DNA from 3 places in the Robertmurraya mesotrionivorans genome. Region 2 is predicted to be linked to each of the others. Evidence: riboswitches for the same ligand, from Rfam matches in the RefSeq annotation. Region 2 holds a riboswitch; each other region holds the start of a gene.
The links. A riboswitch is a leader RNA that binds a small molecule or an ion and turns the genes downstream of it on or off. The one in region 2 is predicted to bind S-adenosylmethionine.
Positions count from the first base shown of each region.

Region 1: linked by a shared signal. The riboswitch ahead of ACRX5O_RS21345 (sugar ABC transporter substrate-binding protein) and the one ahead of mtnK (S-methyl-5-thioribose kinase) in region 2 are both predicted to bind S-adenosylmethionine.
Region 3: linked by a shared signal. The riboswitch ahead of ACRX5O_RS08530 (methionine ABC transporter ATP-binding protein) and the one ahead of mtnK (S-methyl-5-thioribose kinase) in region 2 are both predicted to bind S-adenosylmethionine.

Region 1 covers NZ_JBPCCH010000022.1:1,833-7,572, forward strand. Annotated here, with positions in the region: gene ACRX5O_RS21315 (SpoIID/LytB domain-containing protein) at 1-234, shown strand, start outside; gene ACRX5O_RS21320 (VOC family protein) at 344-742, shown strand; gene ACRX5O_RS21325 (YdeI/OmpD-associated family protein) at 799-1,452, shown strand; gene ACRX5O_RS21330 (anthrone oxygenase family protein) at 1,492-1,944, shown strand; gene ACRX5O_RS21335 (DNA alkylation repair protein) at 2,146-2,853, shown strand; gene ACRX5O_RS21340 (cold-shock protein) at 3,107-3,307, shown strand; SAM riboswitch class I at 3,700-3,807, shown strand; gene ACRX5O_RS21345 (sugar ABC transporter substrate-binding protein) at 3,989-5,101, shown strand; gene ACRX5O_RS21350 (sugar ABC transporter ATP-binding protein) at 5,169-5,740, shown strand, end outside.
Region 2 covers NZ_JBPCCH010000007.1:117,694-123,433, forward strand. Annotated here, with positions in the region: gene ACRX5O_RS13350 (thiamine pyrophosphate-dependent enzyme) at 1-204, shown strand, start outside; gene ACRX5O_RS13355 (PAS domain-containing sensor histidine kinase) at 437-1,903, shown strand; gene ACRX5O_RS13360 (methylated-DNA--[protein]-cysteine S-methyltransferase) at 1,918-2,415, shown strand; gene mtnK (S-methyl-5-thioribose kinase) at 2,440-3,627, opposite strand; SAM riboswitch class I at 3,700-3,858, opposite strand; gene ACRX5O_RS13370 (carbon-nitrogen family hydrolase) at 3,927-4,703, opposite strand; gene ACRX5O_RS13375 (pyridoxal phosphate-dependent aminotransferase) at 4,833-5,740, shown strand, end outside.
Region 3 covers NZ_JBPCCH010000004.1:14,511-20,250, forward strand. Annotated here, with positions in the region: gene ACRX5O_RS08510 (NAD(P)H-dependent flavin oxidoreductase) at 1-569, opposite strand, end outside; gene ACRX5O_RS08515 (iron-containing alcohol dehydrogenase family protein) at 748-1,833, opposite strand; gene ACRX5O_RS08520 (MetQ/NlpA family ABC transporter substrate-binding protein) at 1,897-2,739, opposite strand; gene ACRX5O_RS08525 (methionine ABC transporter permease) at 2,837-3,502, opposite strand; gene ACRX5O_RS08530 (methionine ABC transporter ATP-binding protein) at 3,492-4,505, opposite strand; SAM riboswitch class I at 4,581-4,687, opposite strand; gene ilvD (dihydroxy-acid dehydratase) at 4,864-5,740, opposite strand, start outside.

The DNA of each region.
Region 1 (5,740 bases), on a different contig from region 2:
AAAAAAATACGACCGATGATAGGTGGAAGCCATTTTAGAAGTTATCTAATAAGTTCGTTTGAAATGACCCCAACTTCTTATAAAGTAAGTGGCAAAGGTCATGGCCATGGAGTTGGGATGAGTCAATGGGGTGCAAACGAAATGGCAGAGAAGGGGAAAACCTACAAAGAAATTTTAGGGCACTATTATCCTGGTACTCAAGTTAAAGTCACCAAAACCTTTCCAGATAATTAAAATGATGATATCTTTCAGGTATCATCATTTTTTTGCCTTTAGAAAAAATAAATAATCAAACTAGACTGTAGATAAAAATTACACTAAAAAACTTAAGGAGTTGAACCTAATGGGAAAAGTTACACCATTCTTAATGTTTCAAGATGGCAAAGCAGAAGAAGCAATGAATTATTACATATCAATCATTGAGGATTCAGAAATTACAAGTATTGTTCGCTATGGGGCGAATGAATCTGGAGATGAAGGAACAGTAATGAAGGCTACTTTTTCTTTAAAAGGGCAAGAATTTATGTGTATTGATAGTAATCTGAAGCATCAGTTTTCATTTACTCCTTCCATTTCAATTTTTGTTACTTGTGATAGTGAAGAGGAAATTAATAGCATTTATCAGAAACTTATCGAGGGTGGACAAGCGCTTATGCCAATTGGGGACTATGGTTTTAGTCAAAGGTTTGGTTGGCTAAATGATCGATTTGGAGTATCGTGGCAACTAAATCTCCCTTCGTGAAAGTCCTATAAACGAATAGCATAGCAGCCGATCGAAAATTGAAAAGAGGTACCTTGATGGCAAATAGTAGAATGAATCCAAAAGTTGATGATTATTTAAGTAAAACTAAAAAATGGAAGGAAGAATCTGAGAGGTTGAGACATATTGTTCTTGACTGTGATCTGACTGAAGAGTTTAAGTGGATGCATCCGTGTTATACGTTTGAGAAAAAAAACATCGTTTTAATACATGGATTTAAAGAATATTGTGCGCTTCTGTTTCACAAAGGTGCCTTATTAAAAGATCCCCATGGAATTCTTGTCCAACAAACCGCGAATGTACAGGCGGCACGCCAGATTCGATTCACCAATCTTCAAGAAATAGTTGAACTAGAACCCATTTTGAAAGAATACATTCTTGAAGCCATTGAAGTTGAAAAAGCCGGTTTGGAAGTGACTTTAAAAAAGAATACAGAATTCATCATTCCAGAAGAACTTCAAAATAAATTCGATGAAACACCAGACTTGAAAACTGCTTTTGAAGCATTGACGCCGGGACGGCAAAGAGCATACATTCTTTATTTTTCTCAACCGAAACAATCCAAAACTCGAGTGTCAAGGGTTGAAAATTGTATGGAGAAAATTCTCAGTGGAAAGGGATTAAAGGATTGCACTTGTGGACTATCTCAAAAAATGCCCTCCTGTGACGGCTCGCACAAGAACATTCGATAAGCAGCATATCATTAATTAAATTTTTAGGAGATAATTAATTTGGATTTTTTAGGTTTTATTACATTGATAATAGCTGGATTCACTGCTTGTGCTGAGTTTACTTCATTTGCCTTAGTACATCCAGTTATCCGTCATTTACCGCAAAAGTACCATATACGTTTTGAACAAGATTCACTGAAAACATATGGAATTATTATGCCGATATTAATGCCTTTAAGTGTAATTCTAACCGTAATATACGCATTATTTACTAATGAAATTGGAGGTTTCGAACTTACTATCCGTATTGCTTCTGCCGTGATGTTTATTTTAGCAACCGTAATAACTATTAAATATAATGTTCCAATTAACAAAGAAATTAAACAATGGGATGCTGATCATCCTCCCCCTGATTGGATGGAGATAAGAAAACGTTGGATGTTCTTTCAATCTATTCGGTCTTGGTTGCTTCTTATTGGTTTCATGTTACTTTGTTTATCGGTTTCAAATTAGGAATTGTGAGAAGCTAATCTATTACCAGTAACTACTTTGTATTGGGAATGCTTTATGTTCTCTTTTTTGTATGGAGAAAATAAATGTATTATTCTGTTTTTGATTCAAGGAATGGTAAGATTGAGATGTATGGAAGACTCAATAAAGTATATTAGTTGGTTATTATTAAAAGGCTAATTTTTAGGAAGGAAGTACAAAGCTATGGATTTCGAAACAGTGATGCAGGAGCTTGAAGCCCTCGGTAAGGAACGAACTAAAAAAATGTACATATCTAATGGTGCGCACGAGCCACTTTTTGGCGTAGCTACAGGTGCTATGAAACCAATCGCAAAGAAAATAAAAATCAATCAAGATTTAGCTGATGAGCTTTATGCTACGGGTAACTACGATGCAATGTACTTTGCTGGCATTATTGCAGACCCAAAAGCCATGACTGAGTCGGATTTTGATCGTTGGATGGATGGAGCGTATTTTTATATGCTTTCCGATTATGTGGTAGCAGTAACTTTATCAGAGTCAGATATTGCACAAGAAGTAGCTGATAAATGGATCGCAAGTGGTGACGAGTTGAGAATGTCTGCCGGATGGAGTTGCTACTGCTGGATGTTAGGGAATCGCAAAGACAAAGAATTTTCCGAAAGCAAGATATCCAATATGCTTGATACTGTGAAAAGTTCGATTCATGATTCGCCAGAACGAACCAAATCCGCTATGAATAATTTCGTATACACCGTGGGAATTTCCTATTTGCCGCAACATGAAAAGGCAGTCGAGATCTCGAAGGAAATAGGAATTGTAGAAGTCAAACGGGACAGTAAAAAAAGTAGTTTACTAAACGCATACGAAAGTATTCAAAAAGAAATGGATAGAGGGAAGCTTGGTTTCAAACGCAAATATGTAAGATGTTAAAAATAGTCTCGAATCGGGGTGTGATTCCAGAAGGATTGACACTCTTTTTTGTTGATATACTTAAAGAGGTAGTTTTCAGAGAAATTATAAGTCAGTTGTCTTCTTGCAAATACTTATAAAAAATGTTAAACTTTAGTAGAATTATTTTTGTTCGGTGTAAAGGATAGTATAAGATTAACTTTTCGTCTTGATGATCACTGAGTCCAAGGATAGTAACACATTGTGTGCAAAGCACACAGCAGGAGGAAACAAAATGGAACAAGGTAAAGTAAAATGGTTTAACGCAGAAAAAGGTTTCGGATTTATCGAGCGTGAAGCCGGAGAAGACGTATTCGTTCATTTCTCAGCTATCCAAGGGGACGGTTTTAAATCTTTAGACGAAGGTCAAGCAGTTACTTTTGACGTTGAGCAAGGTCAACGTGGAGCTCAAGCAGCTAACGTACGTAAAGCTTAATAATAAAAACAAACTAAGCAGGCTCTTTTTAGAGTCTGTTTTTTCTTTTAAATAACAAGGATCCCCACTCACTGAATGAGCAGGGCACAATGTAAGAAAGTAAATCAAATGGTAAATAAAGTGTATCACATAATAACGAATTCACCTAATTTCGTTTGTGTTAATTATAGCTTTCAATTTAGCTATAGTTCACCAATTCGTCGTAGACGGTGAGAATCTTTATTAGAGTAAAGTGGGGACTTTTGATGAACTTAATACATGGGCAGAAGTTATTCTGGCTGTCTTTGGAAAAATATCTCTATTAAAAATATTTAGAAAATACTATTGACAATTTGTTAATAGAATATTAAATTAAGTTTTATACTTTATTAAAGTAAATGAATAAATACGTTCTCTTATCAAGAGTGGCAGAGGGACTGGCCCGATGACGCCCAGCAACCGTTCCGTTTGGAATTGGTGCTAAATCCTGCAAAACAAGAAATTGTTTTGAGAGATAAGAGAGGAGTAGTCCTTATTTTGTGATGAAACCTCTCTTTTCTGGAGAGGTTTTTTATATTTTAGGCGGTGTTAAACTGGGCTATTGATTTGCGCTTCAGTAAAATTTTAACAGCCTAATAAAAAAACTCTCCTAAGAGCAACGTTGGTAAGAAGGCATAGAAAACAAAAAGGGGAGAAAAAAACATGAAGAAGAACTTTTTAAGAAGTACATTTGTATCAGCAATCGCTGCAACACTTTTGCTTACAGGCTGTGCATCAGGGGGAGAAACAAAGGAAGCAACAGGATCAAACACACCGATTGAAGGTGTACCTGAACGCTTTGCAAATGGAGACCAGCCGAAAATCAAAGTTATTCGTAAAATTGGCGGGGACGATCACACAGCTCAATTCTTAGCTGGTGCGAAACAAGAAGGTGAAGCTTTCGGTTTCCAAGTGGATGTATTTACTGCAAATGGAGATACAGCGAAATTTCATGATGCGATTAACCAAGCGTTAAATCAAGATTATGATGGATTTATTATTTCTCACGGTGATGATGATGCTACCGTTAATGACATACAGAAAATTGTTGACGCAGGAAAGGGCGTAGTCGCATTTGACTCGAATGCAAATTTAACTAGTGTTGACGGTGTTACTCTTGTATCACAAGATGATGAAGCGTTAGCTACTCTATCATTGGACCAATTAGTAAAGGAAACAAAAGGGGAAGCCAATATTGCATACCTATGGGTAGACGGATTCCCGCCGATGGTTAGACGAAATAAAGTTTATGAAGATGTATTAGCAAAAAATCCTGGAATTAAAGAAGTGGAGCGCTTTGGGGTGGCAGCAGCTGATACGAGTGTTCAAACCCAAAATGCTGTTGCCGCGATGCTGAATAAATACCCTAAGGGTGAACTTGATGCGATTTTTGCAACATGGGATGCTTTTGCTATCGGTGCAGCTCGCGCGTTAAAAGAAGCTGGCAGAGAAGAAGTTAAAATCTATGGAATCGATGTTTCAAATGCTGATTTGCAGGAAATCCAAAGAGAAGGCAGTGCTTGGAGATATACGGCAGCTGTTGATCCTAAGTTGATTGGTGCAGTAAATATGAGAATACTTGCGAAGAAATTAGCAGGCGAGGAAACACCACAAACTTATGATTTGGAAGCTTCACTTATCTCTCAAGAAGATCTTCAGAAATCAAAAGATCCTGTTAATATGGTCAATCTAACTGAAATCATTGAAGGATGGGGCCAATCGACGGAATTTGAAGAAGACTGGATGACGACGTTGAAGGAACACTATCAGAAGTAAGGGACTTATTGATAGACACTCTCTTTTCACAAGATAAAGAGAGTGTTTCTTTGAAAGGACGGTTACAATGACCACTTTAGAGATGAAGAATGTCTCAATTGAATTTCCCGGTGTAAAAGCATTAAATGAGGTGGACTTTTCGGTTGAAAGCGGGAAAACTCATGCCTTAATCGGAGCCAACGGTGCTGGGAAATCAACGCTGATGAAGGTTCTTTCAGGGGCATACGACCACTATACTGGTGAAATCACAATGAATGGACAGCCTCTTTCCATTCGTTCCCCCAAGAGTGCCATGGATTCAGGAATTCAAATTGTATATCAGGAAGTGGATACAGCGCTGATCCCTTATTTAACGGTTGCTGAAAATATCATGTTAATGGACACGGTACATAACATGGGAAAGAAGCAATGGGTCAATTGGAAAAGCCTGCATGTGAAAGCGGCCACCATCCTATCGGAAATGAATTTGAATCTTCCTACTAAGAAACTAGTAAGTGAATTGACATTGGCAGAAAAACAAATGGTCCTAATCGCGAGAGCCGTGTCGAAAGAATGTAAATTTCTCATTTTGGATGAGCCGACAGCACCTCTTAGCCATACAGAAACAAATGAATTATTTCGTATAGTACAAGAATTAAA
Region 2 (5,740 bases):
GAAGTGGAACAAGGGGAAACGACCATTACGTACAATCCGGAAGATAAGAAAAAGCGTATACCATTGTCAGATTGGTTAGCCTATATGGGTAAAACCAAACACTTACTGAAAGAAGAAAACAAACCAATGCTAGATGATTTTGGTAAGGAAATTGAAGCGAGATGGCAACGTCTGAAGGCAAAGCACGAAAATCCATTATTATAATAAGAAGGAGCAAAGTTAACTACTTTGCTCCTTTTACTTTTAGGTTCGAAATATTTTTACAATTTTTATTTTAAATTCATAGTGGAGAAAGGTACACAGCAAATTAAGATATAGAACTAAGAGAAAATGAAAAAGTTCGCTTTCATTAGAAAGCGTTCTTTTTTCCTATAGAGGAGTTTTGGGAATAGTGTAGAATTCATAATTAAGAAGTTCCTTTATAAGGAGAGATACCGTGAATACGTTCCTTTCAAGTATAGGTATGGAGAATGTGCGAATCAATCAAATGAAGAAAAATAATATAGAGATACCAATTGAGGATCTGTTTAAATCATTTTTTATAGAATCGCTTGATGCGATTATTTTCTGGAATGAAAATATGAGTGTCATTGATGCAAACGATGCAGCCTGTCGCTTATTTGAATGTAGCCTTGATATATTAAAGCAATATCCTATTGATACTTTTGTGTACGAAAAGGATGAAAAGTATTATGCTATCATACAGGACTTAAACATAAGAGGATCCATTCGAGACGAATTACTATTTCAAATGTACAATGGTCAAATGAAATATCTTGAGTTTTCTACCAAGCTTTTTGTCGTTGATGGATATCATATGACCATTTTTAGAAATGTGACTGAACGGTACCAAATGGAAAAAAAACTAAGAGTGAGTGAGCAAAAATTCCGAAAGATTTTTGAAGGCTCTCTTGACGGAATGTTATTATGGGATGAAAATCAAAGAATTATTGATGTGAATCCTGCCGGTGAAAAGTACTTGAAAGCAAATAAATATGAAGTTGTCGGAAAAACAATGCGTGATTTGCTGATCAATTGTCATTTCCCAGATGACGAGTTAAATGAAGTTACAAAAAATCTCATGATTGAAGGTCATGCAACAGGTACGTTAACATTAACGACAAGAAGTGGGAAGACTTTGCATTATGAGTATTCCACGAAGCAAAATGTAGTAAGCAACCTAAGTTTAACAACCTTCAGGGATGTTACGGAAAAGCTAGAAATGGAGGCAAATCTTCATAAATCTGATACCCTTAGTGTAATCGGTCAGTTGGCAGCTGGAGTTGCACATGAAATTCGTAATCCTATGACTGCATTGAAAGGGTTTATTCAGCTTTTAGAAGACTCTAGTGAAGGAAAGCATCCCATGTATTTTGATGTGATTTCAACTGAACTGAATCGTATTGACGCGATAATAAATGAATTTTTAATTTTAGCTAAACCACAAGCGATTAAATTTGTGGAGCATAGTATCACTCAGATCATGTCTGAAACAGTCAATCTATTAAGTGCCCAAGCAGTTTTGTACAATGTTCAGTTCCTCCTTCATTATGATGATGATTTACCAACATTAATCTGCGAGCCTAATCAGCTGAAAAAGGTCTTTATTAATATGATTAAAAATGGCATAGAAGTTATGCCGAGCGGTGGATTTATCACGATTTCAATGAATCCAACAACAGATAATCGGATACATATTTCCATAAAGGATGAAGGCTATGGCATACCGGAGGAAAAACTGAAAAAACTCGGTCAGCCGTTCTATACGACAAAGGAGAGGGGAACAGGCCTAGGTCTTATGGTTTCTTATCGGATTATAGAGGAGCACGAGGGTACGATTAAAGTCGAAAGTGAAGTTGGTAAAGGGACGGTTTTTCATGTGTATTTACCAGTCGGAAAATAAAGGTGGGTTCATGTATGAATAGATGGTATGGAACGGTTGAATCGCAGTTAGGGACTATTTATATAGTAGTAGAAAATGGACTAGTATCGGCCGTTCATATTGGAGAAGAGGATTTTCAGGAGCACGAAAGAGGTCAGCAGACGATCCTTTCACTTGAAAATGAACTGGTAAAAGAAGCAGTGAAGCAAATGGAGGATTACTTTTCAAAGAGAAGAAAGGACTTTGATTTGCCACTTCAAATGGAAGGTACTGAGTTTCAGCGGTCTGTTTGGAAGGTCCTTTACTCGATTCCATTTGGAACAACATACAGCTATCAGGAAGTAGCAGAAAAGATTGGAAATAGTAAAGCGGTCCGTGCGATCGGACAGGCGAATAAAGCAAACCGTCTTCCTATTATCATTCCATGCCATAGAGTTATAGGGAAAAATAAGAAGCTAACAGGCTATGCAGGAACACGTATAGATATAAAGGAAAAGCTCCTTACATTAGAAGGAGCTGGCTTTAAACAATAGTAAGATTACGAGTAGAGAAACCTTCTACTCGTATTTTTTTGAGTTTAAAAATGTAACTAACTCTTCAATGGATGTGAATTCATTACGCTTAAGAATTAATTCTCTACCTAACGCTAATGATTTTTCTTTCGCTGTAATTCGTTCCTTTTCATCCGAAAGACCATCCAAGTCTGCAACATGGGCAAGACCGATTGTTCTTCTTATAAGTTCACATCCAGCAAAACCAACCGCATCCTGAAAGTATTTTTGTAGAGTAGAAGAAAGGAAACCATCAATACGTGCAAATGGTTCTAAATTGTCATGTTCCCATAGAACTGAAAATTGATTTTCATACACATTCCAGAATGTTCTTACATGTGAGTATACCGCATCGGATTTTTCCTCGAAGGCAATTGCTTGGAACAATAAATTGGCAATTACTTGCCCTATATCAAAACCGACAGGACCAAAGTAAGCAAATTCCGGGTCAATTACTTTTGTTTCTTCCTTCGAAACAAATAAACTGCCTGTATGAAGATCGCCATGTAAAAGTGCCTCTGCTTCCGTTAAAAAGCTTTTTCTCAGTAACGCTACTTGAAGTTTTAACTCTGTATCATTCCATAGTTTTTCAACTGTTGAAGTGAGCTGTGGTTCAAAATCATTTGTTTCTGCATCAAAGTAAGGATCTGAGAAAATTAGATCCTCAGTAATTTTACATAATTCTGGGTTAATAAATTTTCCAACAAGCTCTTTCTTTTGGCCCTTATCCAAACCAAACTCCGATGTGAAAAAAGTTGTATTGGCTAAGTATGTTCCAAGATGACTTGCAAGCAGGGGATATTCGTTTCCATCAATTAACCCTTTTCTGGCGATAGTCAAATGAGATAAATCTTCCATAATCGTTATAGCTAACACTTCGTTCGTATAATACACTTCAGGAACAAATTCTGGAGCGTGCTTTTTAAATAGTTTTAATGCTTCTGCTTCAATAGTTGCTCGTTTTATAGTGAGTGGCCATGACTCTCCTACTACTTTTGCATATGGAAGAGCTTGTTTTATAATGATGCCTTTTCCATCTTGATCTTTAATATGAAAAACTAAATTTAAGTTTCCATCTCCTATTTCTGTACACGATAGAGTACTATTTTCGGAGAATAAATTTCTCTCTTTTGCTAGTGAGATGGCTGTTTCTTCTGTTAATGGTTGATAGGTTTCTTGTACTACTGTTGACATAATGATTATCCTCCTATTGCATAAAAAAACCTCTTTCTGCTAGAAAGAGGTTTGAGGCTTTAGTCAACAAACCTCTTATCTACCAGAAAGGAAATTTCTTTCTGTTGGAATTAGCACCGTGCCTTACGGATTCATCCGGCGCTAAATTGATAGCGCCCCATTTCACAATGGTATTACGGTCGGTTGCTGGGCTTCATCGGGCCAAATCCCTCTGCCTACTCTTGATAAGAGATGTAATTTTCAGTTAATATTCACTGATGAGAATCATATCAGCATAGTGTTAAAGTTGTCAATAGTTTTTAATATAAGTCTGTCCGACGGTCTGAAAATATCGGAATCGTGTTGCGGACTTTCTTCACTTCTGCCAAATCAATTTGACCAGTAACAATGGATTCAAGTTCGTCTCCCTCTGCAATTACTTCTCCCCAAGGATTAATAATCAATGAATGACCAGCAAATACATTGTCGGGATCTGAGCCAGAACGATTGCATGCTATGACAAAGCATTGATTTTCAATAGCTCTAGCAATTAATAAAGATCTCCAATGATTCAAACGAGGGAGAGGCCATTCAGCAACAACCACGATGGTCTCCGCTCCTTCTGTCGTATGAGCACGAATCCATTCAGGAAAGCGAATATCATAGCAAATCAATCCTGCAAACAAATGATTGCCGAGCGCAAAAATCCCTTTTGTACTTCCTGATTGAAGATGTTCGTGCTCGTTCATCAGCTTAAAAAGATGCGCTTTGCTGTATGTGGAAACAAGTTCTCCTTCATTATTTATGACAAGCAGTGTGTTATACACACCGTTGTTTTCTTGAGAAGCAACAGATCCACCAACTATATGCACACGATGTTGTTTAGCTAATTTCTGCAAAAATTCAATGCTCTTTTTTGCTTCCACGTCTGCAAGAACATCGAGGCGGGTTAAATCATAACCTGTTGTCCATAACTCTGGAAGAATGACTAAGTCAGGTTTTTCAGCCATTGCTGACTCTATTAATCTTTCCGCTTTTTGAAAGTTTTCTTCTACATTTCCAAAGCTTATGTCCATCTGAATACAGGAAACTCTCATAAGAAACCACCTTTTCTAAAAAAATATTAGTAAAAATACTTTACAAGTTGTCATTTACGATATACATTTGTGACTAGTTTTTCAATATAAAAATTGCCAATTACCCGAATATATAAAGTAGGTGGAAAAATGATGATATATCCTCAATCAAAATTATTAAAAAGCTTACCTAAACAATTCTTCGCTTCACTTGTTGCAAAAGTAAATAAGCAGATCAGTGATGGTCATGATGTGATAAACCTTGGACAGGGAAACCCTGATCAACCGACAGCTTCACATATCGTAAAAGCACTGCAAGTGGCAGCAGAGAATCCGAATAATCACAAATACTCTCCCTTCCAAGGCTTCGCATCATTAAAAGAGGCTGCTGCGACATTTTATAAAAGAGAATATAACGTAGATATCAATCCAGAGAAAGAAGTTGCCATCCTTTTCGGAGGCAAAGCTGGGCTTGTTGAAATCCCACAATGCCTATTAAACCCAGGTGAACATGTTCTCGTCCCCGATCCGGGTTATCCTGACTATTGGTCGGGAGTTGCTCTTGCACAAGCAGAAATGATTACGATGCCATTGAAGGAGGAGAATCAATTTCTTCCCGATTATTCAGCTCTAACAGATAGCGAGCTTGAAAAGGCTAAGCTTATGTTCTTAAATTATCCGAATAACCCGACAGGCGCAATAGCCAATGCTAATTTTTTTGAGGATACGGTTGCACTAGCTAAAGAGCACGAGATTTGTGTTGTTCATGATTTTGCCTATGGAGCGATAGGCTTTAATGGTCATAAACCGATTAGTTTTCTACAAACAGAAGGTGCAAAAGACGTAGGGATTGAAATTTATACGTTATCTAAGACGTATAATATGGCTGGTTGGAGAGTAGGCTTTGCGGTTGGAAATGAAAGTGTCATTGCAGCCCTTAATTTGTTGCAAGACCATTTATATGTAAGTCTTTTTGGAGCTGTCCAAGAAGCGGCAGTTGCCGCATTAACTGAGTCTCAAAGTTGTGTTCGTGAGTTAAATGCATTGTACGAATCTAG
Region 3 (5,740 bases), on a different contig from region 2:
ATGCTGAACGCTTTGGCAATGTCTGCCCCTGTCATGATTCCACCCGCTGCGATAACCGGGATCGATACTGCCTCCACAACTTCAGGAAGAATATCAAATAATGGACGTTCGGTCCCAAGATGTCCACCCGCTTCATTTCCTTCAACAACAACTGCCGCTGCACCAAGGCGCTCCGACATTTTCGCTAGCTTAGCAGAGGACACAATTGAAAGAACGGGAATACCTGCTTTCTTGCCCCATGCATACATATCCCTTGAAATCCCTGCACCTGAAATAATAAAATCGACCTTTTCTTCAAGTGCCGCCTTCATTTTCTCTGCAAAGTCATTCATTGCAAATAACACATTTACACCAATATATCCTGCATCCTTTTTCACAAGCGCCTTCGCTTGACGAATATGGTTTCTCATTTCTTCAACGGAAATCCCTGTACCCGAAATTATGCCAATTCCACCTGCATTTGCAACAGCAGATGCAAGCTTGCTAAGGGAAATTCCTACACCCATGCCACCTTGAATAATCGGAGCTTTCGGAAGCATATGTCCGATTTTTAACTGAGGAAAATTCATGATTATCACCCATTTCTTTTAATCTCCATTAGATTCTAGCATGTAGTATGGGAAAATGATGTGATATATATTACTAGGTACTAAAAATTGATAATAATAGTTGGTAACATTTTGTGAACATTGAATAAAAAAGTTCTATTTGGATACATTTCCCTTGAAAAAAATCCCCGTTGTCCTGTTAGAAAAGGGGATGAACAAATGATTCAAGTGTTAGAATAGCGGTTAATATATCGTCTGAAGTATAGTTTTTCTCCAAGTAATGAATGGACTCACCAGACGCTACCGTTCTCTCGGCGATAGGCGTAAGTTTTTCAGAGTTAAATAATCCAAGATCCCTTAGTAAAATAGGAAGCTTTAGGGATTGATAAAAAGAAAGAAGAGAGGCAACCTCTTCTAAATTTCCCTCGAGTACAAGCTGAACTAGAATGCCGTATGCTACCTTTTCACCGTGAAGAAGATGATGAGTTTCCGGTGCAACCGTTAGTCCATTATGTACAGAGTGGGCAGCAGCGATTCTCCCATAACGGTCTCCGAAGCCACCGACCATGCCACCTGCTGCGATGATTGCTTCAATTACTTGAAGAAAAGCAGGAGACGATGTTTTTGCTTCCATCGCCTCTAATGCAGCTTGGCTATGTTCTAGTAAAACAATCTGACATAGTCTTGCACTTTGATGGGCAATTTTTACAGGTAGCGGTAGATCTTGTAATTCACGTACTAACACATCGGCTTCGTACCATTTGGCTAATGTGTCTGCAATTCCTGCTCGGACATACTTAACCGGTGAATGAAGAATGATACTAGGTTCAATTAAAACAATAAGTGTGCTTTTCGGAAAAATGGTGTAATGAGTGAATTCACCTTTGTCTGTATAAAACACACTCAATGGTGTCCAAGCAGAGCAGGTGGAGGCAAGTGTCGGGATGAGAATGGCTTCAGTGTTTGTTTCGTGTGCCACTGCCTTTGTAAGATCTAGTACTTTCCCTCCTCCTATTCCAATAATAGCGTCGATACTTGTGCCATTGGCTATCGTTGAGATTCTTTGTACTTCATGTAATGAGCACTCACCATGATAGGGAACAAAGGTAAGCTCTACATTGGATATTTCTGGTATATAGGATGATGCTGCTTTCCAAGATTCTTCTCCATGAATCACTAAGCAATGATTAATTGAATTGGAGAGAAGTAAATTTTCTAGGTCGTTTAACGAACCCTCATAACATGCATAATAGGAGGGAGCACCACGAACTTCTAATTTTGTCACTGTCCTCAATCTTTTCTATTAAAAACAACGCCGGAAAAACGGCGTTGTTTTTGAGTTCTCCAATTAGCGATTTACCATCCATTCCGGTTTTCCGAAGCCTTGGAAATCTTCATCGATAATAGCTTCAAATTCTTCCGATTCTACGACTTCTTTCAGATCTTTCGCAAATTGACTATCAATATTCTTTGTATCTACTACCACACGGTTACGGTATTGGTCGAGCATGTTTTCAAGCTGTAATGCGTCTAGTAAGTCCATTTTTGCCGCTAATGCGAAATTTCCTGGTACAGCAGCAAGGTCTACACTATCAACTGCACGTGGAAGTTGAGCTGCTTCAATTGGTTGGAATACAAGATTTTTTACGTTGTTTTCTACGTCTTTTTCAGAAACGGTTAATGGGTTAGCATCAGCATTTAATGTAATTAAACCGAGGTCTTCTAAAATTAAGAAAGCACGTGCTGCATTTGTTGGGTCATTAGGAATCGCAATAGCAGCGCCATCAGCGATCTCATCGATAGAAGTAAACGTCTTAGAGTAGATTCCCATTGGTGCGGTTGGTACTGAAATCACATCAGAAAGTTCAATCTTATTTTCTTTTGCAAAGTTTTCCATGTAGATTTTGTGCTGGAATAGGTTTGCATCAAGGTCACCTTTTGATAACGCAAGGTTTGGTTGAACATAGTCACTGAATTCTACTACTTCTACTTCATAGCCTTTTTCCTCTAATAACGGCTTAATCGCGTTTGATACCATGTCGCTGTATGGACCAGATGTTGCTCCAATTTTCACTTCTTTTTTCGTAGTCGCACTTTCCTCAGAAGAAGAAGCTTCCTCAGAACTTCCACCGCAAGCTGCAAGAGCCGCAATAGCAATCAAAATTACAAAACTCAAAAATAACTTTCTCATCGTAAATATTCCCCCAATAGTTTTATGGTGTCTGTCACCCTTCGTGGACAGTTGGTGCATTTTTGTCCGTCTGGAGTGGACAGTGCTTACATGTGATTTATCTTTTGTTTACTGCTTTTGCTAGTCGGTCACCAAAAAATTGGATGAGCTGGACTAAGCAGATTAGGATGATAACGGTGGTGATCATGACGGTATTGTCGTATCGGTAGTAACCGAACCGGATAGCAAGATCTCCGACACCGCCGCCGCCAACGATGCCAGCCATCGCAGAGTATGCGACTAAACTAATAATCGTAATGGTCACGCCTTGGATGATCCCTGGTTTCGCCTCTGGAAGAAGAACCTCCTTGATGATCATCCACGGGGAAGCGCCGACCGCGACTGCTGCTTCGATGACTCCCTTATCGATCTCACGAAGTGACTGTTCTACCAATCTAGCAAAGAATGGAATCGCAGCTACTGAGAGTGAAACAGAAGCGGCAGTTGGCCCGATTGTTGATCCAGCGATCAAGTCTGCCAATGGCAAAAGGGCAATGAGCAAGATGATAAACGGAACCGAGCGAATCATGTTCACTAAAAATCCAACAATCTGATTAAATAGTGAATTCTCTAAAAACAATCCACGGTCGGTAACAAATAATAGTACCCCCACAGGCAAGCCGATAATCATGGCTACCACAATCGATATTCCCACCATATAAATCGTTTCAAAAAAGGCTTTGTTTAAATCGGGTAGTAACTCTATCAAGCTATTAAGCGGCATCTCTGATCACCTCCAAGCTTTCTGTTCGAGATGTAATGTATTGAAGGGCTTTTTCCACTTCAGCATGATCTCCAGTAAGCTCCATAATGAAAATCCCTAGAGGGGTCTCTTTTATGTACTCGATTTTGCCGTGTAAAATATTGCCCTTCACTTGGAACTTCTGTAGCGCATCTGAAATCACTGATTCCTCAGCAATCACCCCACGGAAATGGATCTTCACAATCTTTCCTTTGCTTGAAGTTAGCAAGTGTTTTGGTAAATCAAATTGAAGAATTGTACTGATGAATTCCTTCGTAAGTTCATATGTCGGATTTGCGAACAAATCATACACTTGACCTTCCTCAACAATTCGACCATCCTGCATCACCGCCATGCGGTCACAAATCTCTTTTACGACTTCCATCTCATGTGTGATCAGTACAATCGTTAACCCTAGCTCTTGGTTAATCTTTTTTAACAAAGATAAAATTGATTTGGTCGTGCTCGGGTCTAGGGCAGAGGTAGCTTCATCACAAAGGAGAACGGAGGGATTATTCGCTAATGCTCTCGCAATCCCTACACGTTGCTTTTGTCCACCGCTTAGCTGTGACGGATACACATCACGTTTATCGGACAAGCCGACCATTTCAAGTAGCTCTGTTACTCGTGCATCAATTTCTGCCTTTGATTTATGAGCCGCTTTTAGAGCAAATGCTACGTTTTCAAAAACCGTCTTTGAGCTTACGAGATAGAAGTGTTGGAAGATCATCCCGATTTTTTGACGAGCGCTCCGAAGCTCCTTTTTCCCAAGAGAAGTAAGGGAAACACCATCGATCTTAATTTCGCCTGAAGTCGGAGCCTCTAATAAATTCAGACAGCGTAACAAAGAACTTTTGCCCGCACCACTATAGCCAACAATTCCAAAAATCTCGCCTTTATTCACGGTAAGTGACACATGGTCCACACCGGTTACTTCACCTTTTTTCGTTTGATAGACTTTCACCAAGTCTTTTACTTCGATCATCTCTGTCACCCCTTAAGCTATGAAAATACAAAAATGCCTCTTTCCAATCAGAAAGAGGCATCGTTATATATATACGACTTATCTTTCAGAATGGAATCATTCTGTAGGAAGTGGCACCGTTCCATGAAATGGAGGTTGCCGGACGTCATAGGGCCTAATCCCTCGGTCACTCTTGATAAGTAAAAGGTCTTATTAATTTGTTACATGAATCATAAATCTAACAGGTGAGAAGTGTCAACAGCTGTTTTTGATAGAGGGAAGAGGAGGGAACGCTTACACACCTGGGGCTGTAAGTGAGAAATTTTTTGAAAAAAAGATAAAAACACCCATCCACCAAAAAGTGAATGGGTGAAAAAAATTAAATTTTCATAACTCCACCGGTGCTAGCAGATGTTACAAGCTTCGAATAACGAGCTAGATAACCCTTTTTCACCTTTGGTTCAAAGCCTTTCCAGTTTGCTTTACGCTCTGCCCATTCTTCGTCAGATAGAACAACGTCCATGGAACGAGCGTCAACATCGATTACAATTTGATCTCCATTTTGGATAAACGCTAATGGTCCACCTTCTGCAGCTTCCGGTGATGCGTGGCCGATAGACAATCCACGTGAAGCACCAGAGAAGCGTCCATCTGTTACAAGAGCAACCTTCGCGCCAAGTCCCATTCCCATGATTTGAGAAGTAGGGGCTAGCATTTCAGGCATACCAGGTCCACCTTTTGGTCCTTCGTAACGGATCACTACAACGTCGCCTTCTTTAACTTTTCCGTTCGCAATGCCGTGAAGAGCTTCGTCTTGTGAATCAAACACAACAGCAGGTCCTTCATGACGATTTCCACCAGTGATTCCACCTGTTTTAATGATGGCACCATCTGGAGCGAGGTTTCCAAATAATACAGCAAGTCCACCCTTTTCACTAAATGGATTATCAATGGAATGAATTACATCATAGTTCTTTACATCACAGCCAGCAATATTTTCACCAAGTGTTTTTCCTGTAACTGTTAATGTATCCAAGTGAAGGGCGCCTTCTTTCTTGGATAATTCATTTAGAACCGCAGAAACTCCACCTGCTTCATGCAAATCTTCAATGAACACATCAGAAGCAGGAGCAAGCTTAGACAAGTGAGGAACACGAGCCGCTACTTCATTGATTCTTCCGATTGGATAATCGATTTCTGCTTCATGAGCTAATGCTAATGTGTGAAGTACAGTATTAGATGATCCACCTAATGCC